3 regions of the Achromobacter sp. RW408 genome follow, and region 1 is predicted to be linked to each of the others. Evidence: predicted binding sites of a transcription regulator. Region 1 holds the regulator's gene; each other region holds the start of a gene.
What was found. Region 1 encodes NrdR, which represses ribonucleotide reductase genes. Its sites were predicted from a motif close to CACNANATNTNGTG; they were not measured.
Positions count from the first base shown of each region.

Region 2: the regulator NrdR is predicted to act here: its motif matches at 3,992-4,005, upstream of DK459_RS03240 (ribonucleoside-diphosphate reductase subunit alpha).
Region 3: the regulator NrdR is predicted to act here: its motif matches at 3,190-3,203, upstream of DK459_RS09630 (ribonucleoside triphosphate reductase).

Region 1 covers NZ_QHHO01000047.1:691,835-697,882, reverse strand. The annotation lists gene DK459_RS19335 (LysE family translocator) at 1-391, opposite strand, end outside; gene glyA (serine hydroxymethyltransferase) at 597-1,847, shown strand; gene nrdR (transcriptional regulator NrdR) at 2,054-2,533, shown strand; gene DK459_RS19320 (GlxA family transcriptional regulator) at 2,581-3,540, opposite strand; gene DK459_RS19315 (cysteine hydrolase family protein) at 3,553-4,122, opposite strand; gene ribD (bifunctional diaminohydroxyphosphoribosylaminopyrimidine deaminase/5-amino-6-(5-phosphoribosylamino)uracil reductase RibD) at 4,363-5,484, shown strand; gene DK459_RS19305 (hypothetical protein) at 5,481-6,048, opposite strand, start outside.
Region 2 covers NZ_QHHO01000022.1:216,288-222,335, reverse strand. The annotation lists gene DK459_RS03245 (ribonucleotide-diphosphate reductase subunit beta) at 1-898, opposite strand, end outside; gene DK459_RS03240 (ribonucleoside-diphosphate reductase subunit alpha) at 919-3,849, opposite strand; gene DK459_RS03235 (indolepyruvate ferredoxin oxidoreductase family protein) at 4,153-6,048, opposite strand, start outside.
Region 3 covers NZ_QHHO01000040.1:444,672-450,719, forward strand. The annotation lists gene DK459_RS09615 (tripartite tricarboxylate transporter substrate binding protein) at 1-927, shown strand, start outside; gene DK459_RS09620 (PepSY domain-containing protein) at 1,113-2,723, shown strand; gene DK459_RS09625 (DUF3325 domain-containing protein) at 2,720-3,070, shown strand; gene DK459_RS09630 (ribonucleoside triphosphate reductase) at 3,210-5,210, shown strand; gene nrdD (anaerobic ribonucleoside-triphosphate reductase) at 5,275-5,457, shown strand; gene DK459_RS09640 (anaerobic ribonucleoside-triphosphate reductase activating protein) at 5,423-6,048, shown strand, end outside.

The DNA.
Region 1 (6,048 bases):
GGATGGGCTTGGGATTCAGGCCGGCCACGAGGGTGGCCTCCAGGTACAGCGCCAGCGCGCCGCGCGGCGGGCGGCCCTGGCTGTCTGGCGGCGGCGCGGCCACGCTGCTGCGGCCCAGCAGGTGGCGCAGGCCCAGGTAGATCAGGTAGGCGGCGCCGGCGATCTTGAGGATGGCGAACAGCAGGGCGGACGATTGCAGCACCACGCCCAGGCCCAGCATGGCGGCGCCGGACAGCAGGAACAGGCCGGTGATATTGCCCAGCGACGACGGCAGCACGGCGCGCAGGCCGCCGGCGGCGCCATTGCGCATGGCCAGGATGCTGGCGGGGCCGGGGGTGACGACGCTGACGGCGGCGACCAGGGTGTAGGCGAGCAAAGTCTGGGTTTGCATGAAAGTTTCTCAAGTCGGATTGAGAGGGTTTTCCTGCCACGGACGGATCGCGGAAATTTCGCGCCCTTGGCGGGAATTTTGCCGCCATTCGGGGCATTTTGGCGACAGGGAAAGCGGCGGTACGCGGTAAACTATTCGTCATTATCCGGGTTTACCCACCCGGGCGCAGTTTTCTCCTCTCTTACCGCCTCAGGAACCCCCCGTCATGTTTGACCGCAACCTCACCCTCTCCAAGGCTGACCCGGACGTCTGGGCCGCCGTCCAGAAGGAAGACGTTCGCCAAGAGCAGCACATCGAGCTGATCGCTTCGGAGAACTACGCCAGCCCGGCCGTCATGGAAGCCCAGGGCACGCAGCTCACGAACAAGTACGCCGAAGGCTACCCGGGCAAGCGCTACTACGGCGGTTGCGAATACGTCGACGTGGTCGAGCAGCTGGCCATCGACCGCCTGAAGCAGATCTTCGGCGCCGAAGCCGCCAACGTGCAGCCCAACTCGGGTTCGCAAGCCAACCAGGGCGTGTACATGGCCGTCCTGAAGCCGGGCGACACCGTGCTGGGCATGAGCCTGGCCGAAGGCGGCCACCTGACGCACGGCGCCTCGGTCAACGCCTCGGGCAAGCTGTACAACTTCATCTCGTACGGCCTGGACGAAAACGAAGTCCTGAACTACGCCCAGGTCGAGCAGCTGGCCAAGGAGCACAAGCCCAAGCTGATCGTCGCCGGCGCCTCGGCCTACGCCCTGCACATCGACTTCGAGCGCATGGCCCGCATCGCTCACGACAACGGCGCGCTGTTCATGGTCGACATCGCCCACTACGCCGGCCTGGTCGCCGGCGGCGCGTACCCCAACCCGGTGCCGCACGCCGACTTCGTCACCTCGACCACGCACAAGTCGCTGCGCGGCCCGCGCGGCGGCGTCATCATGATGAAGGCCGAATACGAGAAGATCATCAACTCGGCCATCTTCCCCGGCATCCAGGGCGGTCCGCTGATGCACGTCATCGCCGGCAAGGCCGTGGCCTTCAAGGAAGCGCTGGAACCCGAATTCAAGACCTACGCGCAACAAGTGGTCAAGAACGCCAAGGTGCTGGCCGACACGCTGGTCAAGCGCGGCCTGCGCATCGTTTCGGGCCGCACCGAAAGCCACGTCATGCTGGTGGACCTGCGTGCCAAGGGCATCACGGGCAAGGAAGCCGAAGCCGTGCTGGGCCAGGCTCATATCACCGTCAACAAGAACGCCATCCCGAACGATCCGGAAAAGCCCTTCGTGACCAGCGGCATCCGCCTGGGCACGCCGGCCATGACCACCCGCGGCTTCACCGAAGCCGAGGCCGAGCTGACCGCCAACCTGATCGCCGACGTGCTGGACAACCCGCGTGACGAAGCCAACATCGCCGCCGTGCGCGCCAAGGTCAATGAGCTGACCTCGCGCCTGCCGGTGTACGGCAAGAAGTGATGCGGCGGCGGATCTTTCCCGCCGGCACATGACGAGGACGGCTCCGCAAGGGGCCGTCCTTTTGTTTTCGGGCCAATGGCGCTTGCGCGCCGGCGGTCATCGTGGCAAAAATAATAGGGACGAATTTGTCATAGTCGCCACGGATCGACTGTCGCCTCGTTACAATATGGGCGAATTATTGCTTTCCGTGTTTTCAGGGATCACACATGCGGTGTCCATTTTGCGGCAACTCCGAAACGCAGGTCGTCGACAGCCGTGTCTCGGAAGAGGGCGACGCCATCCGTCGCCGGCGCCGCTGCCAGTCCTGTGACAAGCGCTTCACCACCTACGAGCGGGTGGAGCTGGCGATGCCGTCCGTGGTCAAGCGCAACGGCAGCCGCAGCGACTACGATCCCGCCAAGCTGCGCGCCAGCCTGAGCCTGGCGCTGCGCAAGCGCCCGGTCAGCACCGAGGACGTGGACGCCGCCGTCGCCCGCATCGAGGAACAACTCCTGGCCAGCGGGCTGCGCGAAGTGGCTTCCGGGCATATCGGCGAACTGGTCATGAACGAGCTGCGCAAGCTCGACAAGGTGGCCTACGTGCGCTTTGCGTCGGTGTACAAGAGCTTCGAGGACATCGGCGAATTCGTCGAGGCGATCCGCGAGATGCAGGGGCCGGTGCTGCCCGCCAAGCTGCGCAAGGAATGAGGGCGCCGCGCGGCGCCTGAGGGGCGCGGATTGACTCGCAAGGCGCGCTACAGCGCGGGTGTCCGCGCCATGCTGGGCGTCTGCGGCTGGAATCGGCGCCACACGCGGCGCAGGTGCTGGGCCGAGCCGAATCCGGATTTCTCCGCCACCATCTCCAGGTTCAAGCGGGTTTCGCGCAGCATGTCGCGCGCCAGCGCCACGCGTATCTGATACAGGTAGTCCATCGGCGTGCAGCCGGCGTGCTCGCGGAACAGCCGCGTCAGGTGGCGCGAACTGGTGTGGGCCTGCTCGGCCAGCGACTGCGCCGACCACGGCGCCGCCGGGTTGCGCACCACCGCGTCCTGGACCCGGTGCACACCGGGATGCATGTGGTTGCGGTGTTCCAGCCAGGGCGACAGGGCCGAGTCGGTGCCGGCGCGGCGCTGGTAGACCACCATGTCGCGCGCCACTTCACTGGCCACGCGCGGGCCGCAGTGGCGCGACACCATGTGCAGCGCCAGGTCGATGCCGGCGGTGATGCCGGCGCTGCTGACCAGGTTGCCGTCTTCGACGAAGATGCGGTTGTCGTGCAGCCGGGCGGACGGATCCATGTCGGCCAATTGCGCCAGGCAGCTGTGGTGCGTGGTGCATTCGCGCTGGCGCGTCAGGCCGGCCGCGGCGGCGAACAGGGCGCCGGCGCAGACGGTCATCAGCGTGAAGCCGTCGACCGGATGGCGCGCCGCCAGCCAGTCGATGATGACGCGGGCCTCGGGCTCGTCCAGGCGGATGTGCTTGCCCACCACCCCGGACACGATCACCAGCGCCTCGGGCGGCAGCTTCTGGGGCAGGGGCTGGATCCGCGCCAGGTGCAGGCCGGGAATGCCGCTTTCCACTTCGGTCGAGGGGCCGCAGAAATGCTGCGCGAAGGCGTCCGGGCACAGCTTGTTGGCAACCCGGAACGCCTCGGCCGGCCCGGCCACGTCGAGCAGCACGATTCCCCGCGGCAACACGAAGTACACGGGAATCATGGCGGCGCGTCCTTATTGCGCGTCGGCGAAGACGTCGGCAGCGCGGGCGATGCGGGCAAAGCGGCCCTGCAGCACAAGTTCGGTGGCGTCGCGGATCTCGGCCGGCGTGTAGTGCTTGCCCGACGGACTCTGCATGGCGAAAGTCAGCGTGGCGTCGGTCGGGAACACCACCTTGAAGCCGTCGTCGCTGGCATGGCGGGTGGTGGTCTCGCAGCACTGTTCGGTGCGGATGCCGCTGACGATGACGCCCTCGATGCCGTGCTTGCGCAGCCAGTCCCGCAGCGTGGCGCCGTCGGCGTCCTTGGCGTAGAGGGAGGAATGCACGGTCTTGTGGAACACGGCGTCGGGCTCGATGCGCAGTTCCTTCAATGTCCTGACATGGCCGGAGGCCAGCGAGAATGGGTTGGCTGGATCGTTGGCGGCGCTGGTGTGAAACACCTGCAGCACCGGGATGTCGCGGGCACGGGCGGCGTCTATCAGGCCCTGGAGTTGCGAGACGAATGCCGGATATTCCGACTCGTCCCAAAACGGACGCTGGCGGAAGGAATCCTGGACGTCGATGACGATCAATGCTTGTTTCATGGCGGCGGGCTCCGTGCCTTGGGATTTCGAGAGATACGTGGCGTATTGTGGGCCTGCCCCGGCGGCGGGGCGAGGCCGTCCCGAGACCAGCATCGGCCCAAAACGGACATGACTGCCGGGCCGCTTGAACGATCATAGCGCGCCGGCGCGGAACGGCAAGCGCGGCGTGCCGGCGATCCGCCGCGGACATACAATCCGTGCATGATGAAGAACCCCAGCGAATCCGACGACCTGTCCTGGATGCGGCGCGCCCTGGCCCTGGCGCAGACCGTCATGTACTCGACCGCGCCCAACCCCCGGGTGGGCTGCGTCATCGTGCGCGATGGCCGCGTGCTGGGCGAGGGCGCCACCCAGCCTCCCGGCGGCCCGCATGCCGAAGTGTGCGCGCTGCGCGACGCGCAGGCGCGCGGCGAATCGGTGGCGGGCGCCACCGTCTACGTCACGCTGGAGCCGTGCAGTCATTTCGGCCGCACGCCGCCCTGCGTGGACGCCTTGCTGGCGGCCGCGCCGGCGCGGGTGGTGGTGGCGATCGGCGATCCCAACCCGCTGGTCAATGGCAAGGGGCTGGCGCGCCTGCGCGAGGCTGGTATCGCCGTCACCACCGGCATCTGCCGCGAAGAGGCGCTGGCCCTGAACGCCGGTTTCATTTCGCGCATGAGCCGGGGGCTGCCGTGGACCTGGCTCAAGATGGCGACATCGCTGGATGGCCGCAGCGCCCTGCATAACGGCCTGTCGCAATGGATCACCGGCCCCGAGGCGCGCGCCGACGGGCATCTCTGGCGCGCGCGCAGCTGCGTGGTGCTGACCGGCATCGGTACCGTGCTCAAGGACGATCCGCAACTGACCGTGCGCAGCGTGCAGACGCCGCGCCAGCCGCGCCGGGCGGTGGTCGACGGGCGCTTCGAGATTCCCGAGGACGCGCGCCTGTTCGACGGCGGCGAGGTCATCGTGTTCACGGCGCGGGTCGACGCCGCCAAGCAGGCGCGGCTGGAAGCCAGGAACGTCCGCGTGGTGTCGATGCCCGCCGCCGAGCCCGACCGCGTGGACCTGCCGGCGATGATGCGCTGGCTGGCCGCGCAGCAGTTCAATGAAGTCCACGTCGAGGCCGGCGCCGGTTTGAGCGGCGCGCTGGTGGCGGCCGGCTGCGTCGACGAGCTGCTGATATATATGGCGCCGATGTTGCTGGGCGACGCCGCCGGCGTGGTCAGGCTGCCGCTGCTGGAGCGGCTGGACGCCGCCCCGCGCTACGAATTCATCGAGGCGCAGCGGGTGGCGGCAGACCTGCGCGTGCGCGCCCGGGTGCCGGAGCATTGGCGCGGACTGTTGCGGCGGGTCGAATTGCCCGCCGTTCAGACGCCCTAGCGCTTGCCGCCGCGGGCCGCCGGGGTGGCGCTGCGCCAGGCCCACAGCGCGGCGCCGAGCGCCGCCAGCGCAAGCAGGCCGCCGGCCAGCAACAGGCCGGGATGCTGCTGGCGCGCGCGCTCCCAGGCTTTCCATGCCTGGATGTAGTGAAAGCGCGCGGCCGATTGGAAGTCCGGTTCAGGGCATTCGCGGCCGAAGGTGTCGCTGAAGGGCACCCGGGCGCCCTGGTCCACGTAGCGCAGATAGATGGCGGAGGCGCGTTCCGGCGTGTCGTCGATGACGTAACGCGCGCCGCGGCACAGCACGGCGGCGAAGGCCTGCGAGCGGCTGGGCAGTTCGTCGGCCGCCTTCATCGCGTAGTCGGCGGCGATCTGGCGGTAGTGGTAGCGCACGTTGGGGCGCGCCTCGCTGGCGGCATAGCGCTTGCGTTCTTCCTGTGTCACATAGGGGCCCGGCAGGTCGGCCTCGGCGCGCTGCAACGGGGTATCCAGCGGCATGCCGGCGTCGGCGCGGGCTTCGCGCCACCACGGGTTGGCGTCGCGACCCGCGCCGGCTGAATAGTTG
Region 2 (6,048 bases), on a different contig from region 1:
ACAGATGCGGATTTTCCAGTTTGACGGTGTTGATCAGGTCGATGCCGAAATTGCAGTGCATGGATTCATCGCGCAGGATGTACATGTACTGCTCGGCCGCGCCGGTCATCTTGTTCTGGCGACCCAGCGCCAGGATCTGCGTGAAGCCAACGTAGAAGAACAGGCCTTCCATCAGGCAAGCGAAGACGATCAGCGACTTCAGCAGCGTCTGGTCAGCTTCGGGCGTGCCCGTCTTGAAGTTGGGGTCCGCGATCGCGTCGATGAACGGAATCAGGAACTCGTCCTTGGCGCGGATGGACGGCACTTCGTTGTAAGCGTTGAAGATCTCCGCTTCGTCCAGGTCCAGGCTTTCGACGATGTATTGATAGGCGTGCGTGTGGATGGCTTCTTCGAAGGCCTGGCGCAGCAGGAACTGGCGGCATTCGGGGGCAGTGATGTGGCGGTAGGTGCCCAGCACGATGTTGTTCGCGGCCAGCGAGTCGGCCGTGACGAAGAAACCCAGGTTGCGCTTGACGATGCGGCGTTCGTCCTCGGTGAGCCCGTTCGGGTTCTTCCAGAGGGCGATGTCGCGCGACATGTTGATTTCTTGCGGCATCCAGTGGTTCGCGCACGTGGCCAGGTATTTCTCCCATGCCCACTTGTACTTGAACGGCACCAGCTGGTTGACGTCGGTCTGGCCGTTGATGATGCGCTTGTCGGCGACCTTCACGCGTTGCGAGGTGGCGTTGCCGCTGGCCGTCAGGCCGGCCGCATGCTGCGGCGCGGCCGGGGTCGGCATGGCGGTGTCGCCGAACACGCCGGTCGCCGCCCGGACTTCGGGCGCAGCCTGCCCGCCCGCCGCGGGCGCGGGGGCTTGTGCAGGTTGCGTGGCGAGGGTGTCGTCTTCCCAATTAATCATGATTCATTCTCCGGAGGCGGTTATTGGCAGGCTTCGCACTCTTCGAAGCCGGGGTCGCCCGGCCGCATGGTGCAAACCGCCCCGAGAACTTCGGGTTCCGGCAAAACAGGTGCAGCGGACACGGGGGCGGCGGCGGAAGTGCCACCGGCGCTGACGGCGTTCAGTTCGCCGCCGCGTCCCGTCGACTTCTCGGCGCTGGTGGCGCCAAGGGTACGCAGGTAATAGGTCGTCTTCAGGCCACGCTTCCAGGCCAGCTTGTAGGTGTCGTCCAGCTTCTTGCCGGAGGCGCCGGCCATGTAGATGTTCAGCGACTGGGCTTGATCGATCCACTTCTGGCGACGCGAGGCGCATTCCACCAGCCAGCTCGGTTCGACTTCGAACGCGGTGGCGTAGAGTTCGCGGAGTTCGGAAGGTACGCGATCGATGCGGGACAGGCTGCCGTCGAAGTACTTGAGGTCGGCGACCATGACTTCGTCCCAGAGACCGAGTTTCTTCAGGTCACGCACGAGGTAATCGTTAACGACCGTGAACTCGCCGGAGAGATTCGATTTGACGTACAAGTTCTGGAAAGTGGGTTCGATGCACGCAGATACACCAATGATATTGGAAATAGTCGCGGTTGGGGCGATTGCGATGCAATTGGAGTTGCGCATGCCATGTTGTTTGATGCGCGCGCGCAACGCATCCCAATCGAGCGTGCTCGATTCATCGACCTCGACATGACCACCGCGTTCGTCACGCAGCATCTTCAACGTGTCTTGCGGCAGGATGCCACGCGACCACAGCGAGCCTTCGTACGATTGATAGCGGCCACGTTCTTCGGCCAGCAGGCTCGAGGCCCAGTAGGCGTGATAGCACACCGCTTCCATCGAGCGGTCGGCGAATTCAACGGCGGCTTGCGACGCGTACGGCACGCGCATCATCTGCAGGCAGTCCTGGAAGCCCATGATGCCCATGCCCACCGGGCGATGGCGCGCGTTGGAGTTGCGGGCCTTGTCGACGGCGTAATAGTTGATGTCGATGACGTTGTCGAGCATGCGCATGGCGATGCTGACGGTGCGCTTGATCTTCTCGTGGTCGAGTTCGAAACCGCCGCCAGCGGCCGGCTTCATGTGCGCGACCAGGTTCACCGACCCCAGGTTGCAAACCGCGATTTCCGATTCGTTGGTGTTCAGCGTGATCTCGGTGCACAGGTTCGAGCTGTGGACCACACCGACGTGCTGCTGCGGCGAACGGATGTTGCACGGATCCTTGAACGTGATCCACGGGTGGCCGGTTTCGAACAGCATCGACAGCATCTTGCGCCACAGGGTCAGCGCCGGCATCTTCTTGAACAGCTTCAGGTCGCCGCTGGCGACGCGCGCTTCATAGCCGACGTAGGCTTCTTCGAAGGCCTTGCCGTACTTGTCGTGCAGGTCGGGGCAGTCGGACGGCGAGAACAGGGTCCATTCGCCGCCTTCCATGACGCGCTTCATGAACAGGTCGGGAATCCAGTTCGCCGTGTTCATGTCGTGGGTGCGACGACGCTCGTCGCCGGTGTTCTTGCGCAGTTCGAGGAATTCCTCGATGTCCAGGTGCCACGATTCCAGGTAGGTGCAGACCGCGCCCTTGCGCTTGCCGCCCTGGTTCACCGCCACGGCGGTGTCGTTGACGACCTTCAGGAACGGGACCACGCCCTGGCTTTCGCCGTTGGTGCCCTTGATATGGCTGCGCAGCGCGCGCACCGGGGTCCAGTCGTTGCCCAGGCCGCCGGCGTACTTGGCCAGCAGAGCGTTTTCCTTGATGGCGTCGTAGATGCCTTCCAGGTCGTCGGAGACGGTGGTCAGGTAGCACGACGACAGCTGCGAGTGCAGGGTGCCCGAGTTGAACAGCGTCGGGGTCGAGCTCATGAAGTCGAACGACGACAGGATCTCGTAGAACTCGATGGCGCGGGCTTCGCGATCGGTCTCGCGCAGCGCCAGGCCCATGGCCACGCGCATGAAGAACACCTGCGGCAGTTCGATGCGGGTGCCGCGGATGTGCAGGAAGTAGCGGTCGTACAGGGTCTGCAGGCCGAGGTAGCCGAACTGCAGGTCGCGCTTGGCGTTCAGCGCCTTGCCCAGCTTGGTCAGGTCGTAGCCGGCCAGGTCGGGCGACAGCAGGCCGCCTTCGATGCCGCGGGCGATGAAGGTGGGGAAGTACTCGGCGTAGCGGGCGGCCATGCCGTCCTGCGAGACTTCCTCGCCCAGCACTTCCTTGCGGATCGTGTGCAGCAGCAGGCGGGCGGTGACCTGGCTGTAGGCCGGGTCCTTCTCGACCAGCGCGCGCGCCGACAGGATGGCGGACTTGAACACTTCGTCGACGGGGATGCCGTCGTACAGGTTCTTGACCGTTTCCTTCAGGATGGCTTCGGAGTCGATGAATTCGGCCAGGCCTTCACCGGCGGCGACGATGGTGGCGCGCAGTTCGGCGATGTCCAGCGGACGGCGGACACCCGCGTCCGTGACGTGCAGCACGTTTTCCTGCGGCACGGCGTCGACCTTCTGCTGGCCTTCGGCGGCCGCGGCGGCGGCGCGTTCCTGGGTGCGCTTCTCGCGGTAGAGCACGTAGGCGCGGGCGACGTCGTGCTGGCCCGAGCGCATCAGGGCCAGTTCGACCTGGTCCTGGATGTCTTCGATATGGAAGGTGCCGCCACCGGGGCGGTTGCGCACCAGCGCGTTGACGGCCTGGGTCGTCAGTTGTTCAACCAGCTCGCGCACGCGGGCCGAGGCCGCGCCCTGGCCGCCGTTGACGGCCAGGAAGGCCTTGGTCATGGCGATGGCGATCTTGCCGGGTTCGAACCCGACCACCGAGCCATTGCGGCGGATGATGTTGTAGCTGGCCCATTGCCCGCCGTTGGCGTCGGCAGGGGAATCGGTTTGCGAGGGCGGCACGGCCGAGGGCCGGGTCACAGAGGCGATCGTAGTCTGCATGGAAGCTCCTGTGCGAAAAGCGCGTAGATAGCGACATGACGACGTCATGTCAGGTACGAAATTGGATCTTATTGAGGGGGTCGCAACGCTTGGACGGACGAATCCGCATGGCGTGGCCGACGAGTATCAGCGGTTAGGCGACCACAAGATGTAGTGTAGCACCCCTCGTTGGACACTAATTCTAGTGATCGAGTACGACAGCTACAAGAAGAAGATAGGATCAGGTTCCCAAAACATTGTTACTAAATGCACTGGGCGCGCCTAGCAAGGCGCGCCCAGGAGAATGCCGCTCAGCGCGAGTGTTTATGCGGTTTTCCGCAGGGGTACATCGCGCGGGGCAGGCGCCGTATAGCTTTGCATCAAGCGGGCCAGCTCCGTCCTGTACTTCTCGACGTTCGCAGCCTTCACGTGGCCGAAGCCGCGGATGGTTTCTGCAAGGGCGGCGATTGTAGCCGCTTGCGCCAGGTTGTCGCGGTTCAACCCTGCGAGCAACTGGTCTATGGTCTGGCGGTATTCGCCCACCAGCGCGCGCTCCATCTTGCGTTCGGCGGTGTGGCCGAACGGATCGAACCAGGTGCCGCGCAGGCGCTTGAAGCGGGTCAGCAGCTTGAGCGCGGTCATGGTGCGCGGGCCCAGCGTCACCTTGCGCGGCACGCCGGTGCGCGGGTCCTTGCGCGCGAAGATCGGCGGCGCCATGTGGAAACGCAGGCTGTAGTCGCCCTCGAACTGGCCCTTGAGCTGGGCCTGGAAGGCCTCGCCCGTATAGAGGCGGGCGACTTCGTATTCGTCCTTGTAGGCCATCAGCTTGAACAGTCCGCGCGCCACCGCCATGGCCAGGCGCGGCGTCCTGGCGTCGGGCGCCAGCTCGCGCTCGCGCGCGGCGACGCGTTCGACCACCTCGCGGTAGGCCTGCGCGTAGGCGGCGTCCTGGTAGGCGGTCAGGTCTTCGACGCGGCGCGCCACGGCGCGCTCGAAGGTTTCCGGCACATGCAGTTGCACCACCTGGGCGCGCGGGCGCAGCGCGCCTTCCAGCGCTTCGGGTTGGTGCGCGGCCAGGCGGCCGCTGTCGAAGGCCGCGCGGTTGGCGGCCACGGCGACGCCATTCAGTTCGATGGCGCGGTTGATGGCGGCCTGCGACAGCGGCACGCCGCCGCGCTGCCAGGCGTAGCCCAGCATGAACATGTTCGACAGGATGCTGTCGCCGAACAGCGCCAGCGCGGCCTCGTGCGCATCGATGGCGGCGGTGTGCTCGTCGCCGGCGGCGTGGCGGATCTTGGCCAGCAGCGCTTCCGGCCGCATGGCGGCGTCCGGGTTGCGGGTGAAATCGGACACCGGGGCGACGTAGGTGTTGACGGTGACCTGCGTGTGGCCGCGGCGCAGCGCGCCGAGCGAGTCGGGCGCCACGGAGGCGACCGGATCGCACAGGATGGCGGCGTCGGCCTGCTGCCAGTCCAGGCGCACCGGGCCGGCGGCCGCGCCCGCGGGCGCCAGGCGGATGTGGCTGACGACCGTGCCGCCTTTCTGCGCCAGGCCGGTCAGGTCCAGCACCGCGGCCGACAGGCCTTCCAGGTGCGCGGCCATCGAGACGATGGCGCCGATGGTGATGACGCCGGTGCCGCCCATGCCCGCCACCAGCAGGCGGTAAGGGCGTTCCAGCGCCGGCGGTTGCGGCAGCGGCAGTTGCTGGATCAGGCGCTGCAGGCGTTCCTGGTCGGCCTTGGGCGCCGCGCTCTTTCTGGGCTTGCCGCCCATGACCGAGACGAAGCTGGGGCAGAAGCCTTCGGCGCAGGAGTAGTCCTTGTTGCAGCTGGACTGGTCGATGGCGCGCTTGCGGCCGTAGGGCGTTTCCAGCGGCACCACCGACAGGCAGTTCGATTTCACGCCGCAGTCGCCGCAGCCCTCGCACACGGCGCTGTTGATCAGCATGCGGCGGGCCGGGTCGGGGAACTGGTTCTTCTTCCTGCGGCGGCGCTTTTCGGCGGCGCAGGTCTGGTCGTGGATCAGCACGGTGACGCCGGGGATCTCGCGCAGCTCGCGTTGCAGCGCGTCGAGGTCGCGGCGGTGGTGCACCTTGATGCCGGCGCCCAGGTCCACGCCCTGGTATTTCTCGGGTTCGTCGCTGGTGACGACGATGCGGGCGACGTTCTCGCCGCGCAGTTGCTGGCAGATCTGCGGCACCGAGATCGGTCCATCCACCGG
Region 3 (6,048 bases), on a different contig from region 1:
GCCGCCCCCGCCGCGCACGCCGCCTATCCCGAACAGGCCATCAAGCTGGTGGTGCCGTTCACGCCCGGCGGCGCCACCGACGCCGTGGCCCGGCTGCTGGCCAACCGGCTGTCGGGCAAGCTGGGCCAGGCCGTGATCGTCGAGAACCGGCCCGGCGCCTCGACCGTCATCGGCGCCAACGCCGTGGCGCAGGCCCAGCCCGACGGCTACACGCTGATGCTGTCGGGTAGCACCACCTACACCGTGCTGCCGGCGCTCAAGCGCGACCTGCCCTACGATCCGCGCCGCAGCTTCGAGCACATCGCCATCGTGGCCCTGGCGCCGGTGGTGCTGCTGACGCAGAACAGCCTGCCGGCCGAGACCGCGCAACAGGCGGCCGAGCTGGCGCGCGACAAGACCGCCGGCGGCGGCCTGATGTACGGCACCTTCGGTCCAGGGTCGGCGCCGCACCTGGTGGGTGAAATGTTCGCCGAGGCCGCGGGCGCCAAAATGACGCCGGTGCCCTACAAGGGCAGCGCGCAGTTCATCACCGCGCTGATCGGCGGCGAAATCGCGCTGGGCGTGGACACCGTGTCGTCGGCCGCGCCGCAGGTCAAGGCGGGCAAGGTGCGCGCGCTGGCCGTCACCGGCGAACACCGCGTGCCGCAGTTGCCGGACGTGCCGACCTTCATCGAAAGCGGCCTGCCCGGCGTCTCGATGGTGGGCTGGTACGGGCTGGTGGCGCCGGCTCGCACGCCGCCGCCGGTGCTGGACACGTTGAACCGCGCGGTCGCGGACATCATGGCCGACCCGCAGGTACGCCGCGCCATCGCCGACCTGGCGCTGGAGCCGGTCTACCTGGACGGCGCCGCCTTCACCGCGCGCATGGAACAGGAACTCAAGACCTTCGGCGAAGTGGGCCGGCGCGCCGACATCAAGCTGGACTGAAGCGCCCGCCCCGCGCGGGCGCCGGCGGGCCACGGTCCGCCGGCACGATGGCGTCGGGAATCGTCCTATTCCGACCCCATTTCGACTAGAATCGGAACCATTCTCAATAAAAGACCCGCGGCAGGGCTCGCGGCGGCGTCGATAGAAGAAAGAGGCGCGTTCTGAAACCCAGTTTCCGTTTGTCCATGGCCTGGCTCCACACCTGGGTCGGCCTGTGGTTTTCCTGGCTGCTGTTCGCCGTCTTCCTGACCGGGACGCTGGCGGTGTTCGCCGAACCCATCACCCACTGGATGACGCCGGAGCACCATGCGGCCGAGGCCGAGGCGGCGGCGCGCGAGCCCGTGAAGGTGGATCGCGCGCGCCGGCTCGATCTGGCGGTGCAGTACATGGCGCGGCATCACGCCGGCGCCGGCATGTGGGAGATCTGGCCGGTCAACCGCCACCACGACAACGGCCTGGTGGCCTACTGGTTCGACTCGAACGGCGCATACGCCGACGCCGAACTCGACCCCGAGACCGGCCGCGAACTGGACGAGGACCACCACGAGGCAGGCCGCGCCACCTTCGGCGGCGACCACTTCGTCGACTTCCACTACAACCTGCACGCGCAGCCCCTGGGCCTGTGGATCGTGGCCTTCGCCGCCATGGCGATGCTGGTGGCGATGGTTTCCGGCGTGGTGACGCACAAGCGCATCTTCAAGGACTTCTTCACCTTCCGCGCCAGCAAGGGCCAACGTTCGTGGCTGGACGCGCACAACGCCACCGCGGTGCTGACCCTGCCCTTCCAGTTCATGATTGCCTATACCGGCATCGTGATCTCGGCCTTCACGCTGATGCCAGCGCCCATCGCGGCGACCTATGGCCCCGGCGCCGAGGCCGCCCGCCTGTACCTGGCCGAACTGGCGCGCGAAGACCAGCCCCCGCTGACCGGCACCGCGCTCGCCGTGCCGGCCCTGGAACCGCTGGTCGCGCGCGCCGAACGGTTGATCGGGCAGACCGCGCGCGCCATCGTCATCAACAACCCCGAAGACGGCTCGATGCGGATCGCGGTCTATGGCTGGAACGAGGAGGCCGACCAGAACGTCCATATCAGCAGCACCACCGGCATGGCCGAATTCTCCGCCGCCACCGGCCAATTGCTGCGCCTGCGCGCCCCCGGCGGCGTCGAGGGCGGCGCCGCGCCGTTGACGCGCCAGGTGATGTCCGACCTGCACATGGTCAAGTTCGGCGGACTGGCGATGAAATGGCTGTACTTTGTGTGCGGCCTGGCCGGCAGCGCCATGATGGGCACCGGCGCGGTCCTGTTCATGGTCAAGCGCCGCAACCGGATGGGCGACGAATTCGGCGCCGCCACCGCGCGCGTCTACCGCCTGATCGAAGGCCTGAACGTGGCCGCGCTGGCCGGCCTGGCGATCGCCTGCGTCGCCTACCTGTGGGCCAACCGGCTGTTGCCGGTGTCGCTGCCGCAGCGCGCCGGCTGGGAACTGCGCGCCTTCTTCATCGTCTGGGCGCTGACGCTGGCCCATGCCTGGCTGTGCAGTCCGCGGCGCGCCTGGCTGTGGCAGCTGGGCCTGCTGTCGGCGCTGTGCCTGCTGCTGCCGCTGCTGTCCCTGCTGACGCTGGGCGACCATCCGCTGGCGCAGATCGCGCGCGGCGACTGGGAAAGCGCCGGGGTCGAACTGACGGCCGTGGCCATAGGCGTGGCGGCCGGCTGGGCCGCGCTGCGGCTGGGCCGCAAACCGCTGTCGGCGCCGCCGCCGCGCGATACGCGCGCTTCGCGGGAGGCCACGGCATGAATCTCAACGACGCCTTCGGCATCGCCATGGCGCTGCTGCTGACCTATTCCGGCATGGCCTGCCTGAGCCTGGCGATGCCGCGCCATTACGACCAGGTCTGGGGCCGCGATCCCTCGGCCGGCCATTCCCGCGTGCTGCGCGGCGCGGGCATCCTGCTGTTGCTGCTGGCGCTGCTGCCCTGCGTCGGCCTGTGGGGCAACACCGTGGGCGTGGTGGCCTGGCTGGGCTGGCTGTCGGCCGGCGCGTTGCTGTGGGTCGGCATGCTGTCGTGGTCGCCGCGCCCGGCCATGGGCACCGCCGCCCTGGCGCTGGTGATCTCGCTGGCCGGGGTCGGCTTGGGTTTCTAGGGCCGCATTGCGTCCGCGCCGGCCCGGCCGGCGCCGTTTGACCGGCATCAAGACAAGCCGACAAACGCCTCGATAGCCGGGCTTTCGACACCATAGGTGGTGGTAGAGTTTTCCTACCCCACAACATATGGTGTCAGCGATGCAACTCCAACACATCCTCAAGCGCGACGGCCGGGTCGTCGCATTCGACCGCGACAAGATCGCCGCGGCCATCGCCGCCGCCGGCCGCGGCACCGGAGAACTGGACGCCGACGTCGCGCAGGCGCTGACCGGCGCGGTGATCGAGGCGCTGGCCGCCGAAGGCAACGTCTGCCCCGGCGTGGAGACCATCCAGAACCAGGTCGAGGAAACGCTGGTCAAGGCCGGCTACTGGCGCACCGCCCGCGCCTACATCGTCTACCGCGAACAACACGCCCGCCTGCGCGCGCTGCGCCACACCCTGGTGGACGTGGAAAGCGCCATGGAGGAATACCTGGAACAGCGCGACTGGCGCGTCAACGCCAACGCCAACCAGGGCTACAGCCTGGGCGGGCTGATCCTGAACGTGGCCGGCAAGGTCACCGCCAACTACTGGCTGTCCAACGTCTTCACCCCCGAGGCCGGCCAGGCCCACCGCGATGGCGACATCCACATCCACGACCTGGACATGCTCAGCGGCTATTGCGCCGGCTGGTCGCTGCGCCAGCTGCTGACCGAAGGCTTCAACGGCATCCCCGGCAAGATCGAGGCCACGCCGCCGCGCCACATGTCGGCGGCCATCGGCCAGATTGTCAACTTCCTGGGCACGCTGCAGAACGAATGGGCCGGCGCCCAGGCCTTCAGCTCGTTCGACACCTACATGGCGCCCTTCATCCGGCGCGACGCGATGACCTACGCCGAGGTCAAGCAAAGCATGCAGGAACTGATCTACAACCTGAACGTGCCGAGCCGCTGGGGCACGCAGACGCCGTTCACCAACCTGACCTTCGACTGGACCTGCCCGGCCGACCTGAAGGAGCAGATCCCCTACGTCGGCGGCGAGGAAATGCCGTTCGCCTATGGCGACCTGCAGGCCGAGATGGACATGATCAACCGCGCCTACATCGAGGTGATGATGGCCGGCGACGCCAAGGGGCGCGTGTTCACCTTCCCGATTCCCACCTACAACATCACGCCCGACTTCGACTGGGACCATCCCAACACCGAGCGCCTGTTCGAGATGACCGCGCGCTACGGCCTGCCGTACTTCCAGAACTTCCTCAATTCAGACCTGGAGCCGCACATGGTGCGCTCCATGTGCTGCCGCCTGCAGCTGGACCTGCGCGAACTGCTCAAGCGCGGCAACGGCCTGTTCGGCTCGGCCGAGCAGACCGGGTCGGTGGGCGTGGTGACCGTCAACTGCGCCCGCCTGGGCCACACCTGCCGCGGCGACGAGGCCGCGCTGATGGCGCGCCTGGATCACCTGCTGGGCCTGGGCCGCGACGTGCTGGAAACCAAGCGCAAGGTGGTGCAGCGCTACATCGACCAGGGGCTGTACCCGTACACGCGGCGCTACCTCGGCACGCTGCGCAACCACTTCAGCACGCTGGGCGTGAACGGCATCAACGAGATGATCCGCAACTTCAGCGGCGACGCCGAGGACGTCACCACGCCGGCCGGCCATGCGCTGGCGGTGCGCCTGCTGGATCGGGTGCGGGCGCGCATGACCGAGTTCCAGGAAGAGACCGGGCACCTCTACAACCTGGAGGCCACGCCCGCCGAAGGCACCACCTACCGCTTCGCCCGCGAAGACCGCAAGCGCTACCCCGGCATCCTGCAGGCGGGCACCGAGGCCCAGCCCTACTACACCAACTCCAGCCAGCTGCCGGTGGGCCACACCGACGATCCGTTCGAGGCGCTGGCCCTGCAGGAAGCGCTGCAGGGCAAGTACACCGGCGGCACCGTGCTGCACCTGTACATGAACGAGGCCGTGTCGTCGGCCAGCGCGTGCAAGGAACTGGTGCGGCGCGCGCTGTCGAATTTCCGGCTGCCGTACATCACCGTCACGCCGACGTTCTCGATCTGCCCGAACCACGGCTATCTGGCCGGGCACCACGAGTTCTGCCCGAAGTGCGACGCCGAATTGCTGGCCAGGCAGGCGTCTTGCTGCGCGCCGGCCTGACCGCCGCTGTCGACCGCTTTTTTCCCCGGGCGATCCCCGCCCGGCCTTTCCCCAAGGAGCCGTTATGCAAACCGTGATCTCTCCCGAAGCCGCCGCCCCGCAGGCGCTGCGCCTGGACGACAGCCAGCGCGTGCGCTGCGAAGTCTGGACCCGCGTCATGGGCTACCACCGCCCCGTGTCTTCCTTCAATACCGGCAAACAAGGCGAATTCAATGAACGCCGCTTCTTCGTCGAACAACGTGCCTGAAGCGGCCGGCGGCCGCAAGGCCGCCCCCGCCCGCCACCCACCGCGCATGGCCTATGCCGCGCCGCCGCGGCCGGCGGCCCAGCCGCTGCCGCGCCATTCCCCGGCGGTGGGCGGGCTGACGCCGTTTTCCACCGTGGACTGGCCCGGCACGCTGGCCGCCGTCATCTTCATCGCCGGCTGTCCGTGGCGCTGCCACTACTGCCACAACCCCGAACTGCAGACGCGCAACGCGCGCTACGACTGGCGCGACGTGCGCGCCTTCCTCGACAACCGCCAGGGGCTGCTGGACGCCGTGGTGTTCTCGGGCGGCGAACCGCTGAGCGAACCGCGCCTGCCGTCGATGATCCGCGAGGCGCGGCGCATGGGCTATCGCATCGGCCTGCACACGGCCGGCATCTATCCGCTGCGGCTGGCCGACGTGCTGCGCTACCTGGACTGGGTCGGCCTGGACATCAAGGCCGACGCGCAGGGCTATGACGACATCACCGGCCGGCGCGATTCGCACCGCCCGGCGCAGGCCTGCCTGACGCAGTTGCTGACGGCCGGCGTGGATTTCGAATGCCGCATCACCTGGCATCCCGACTGGCTCGA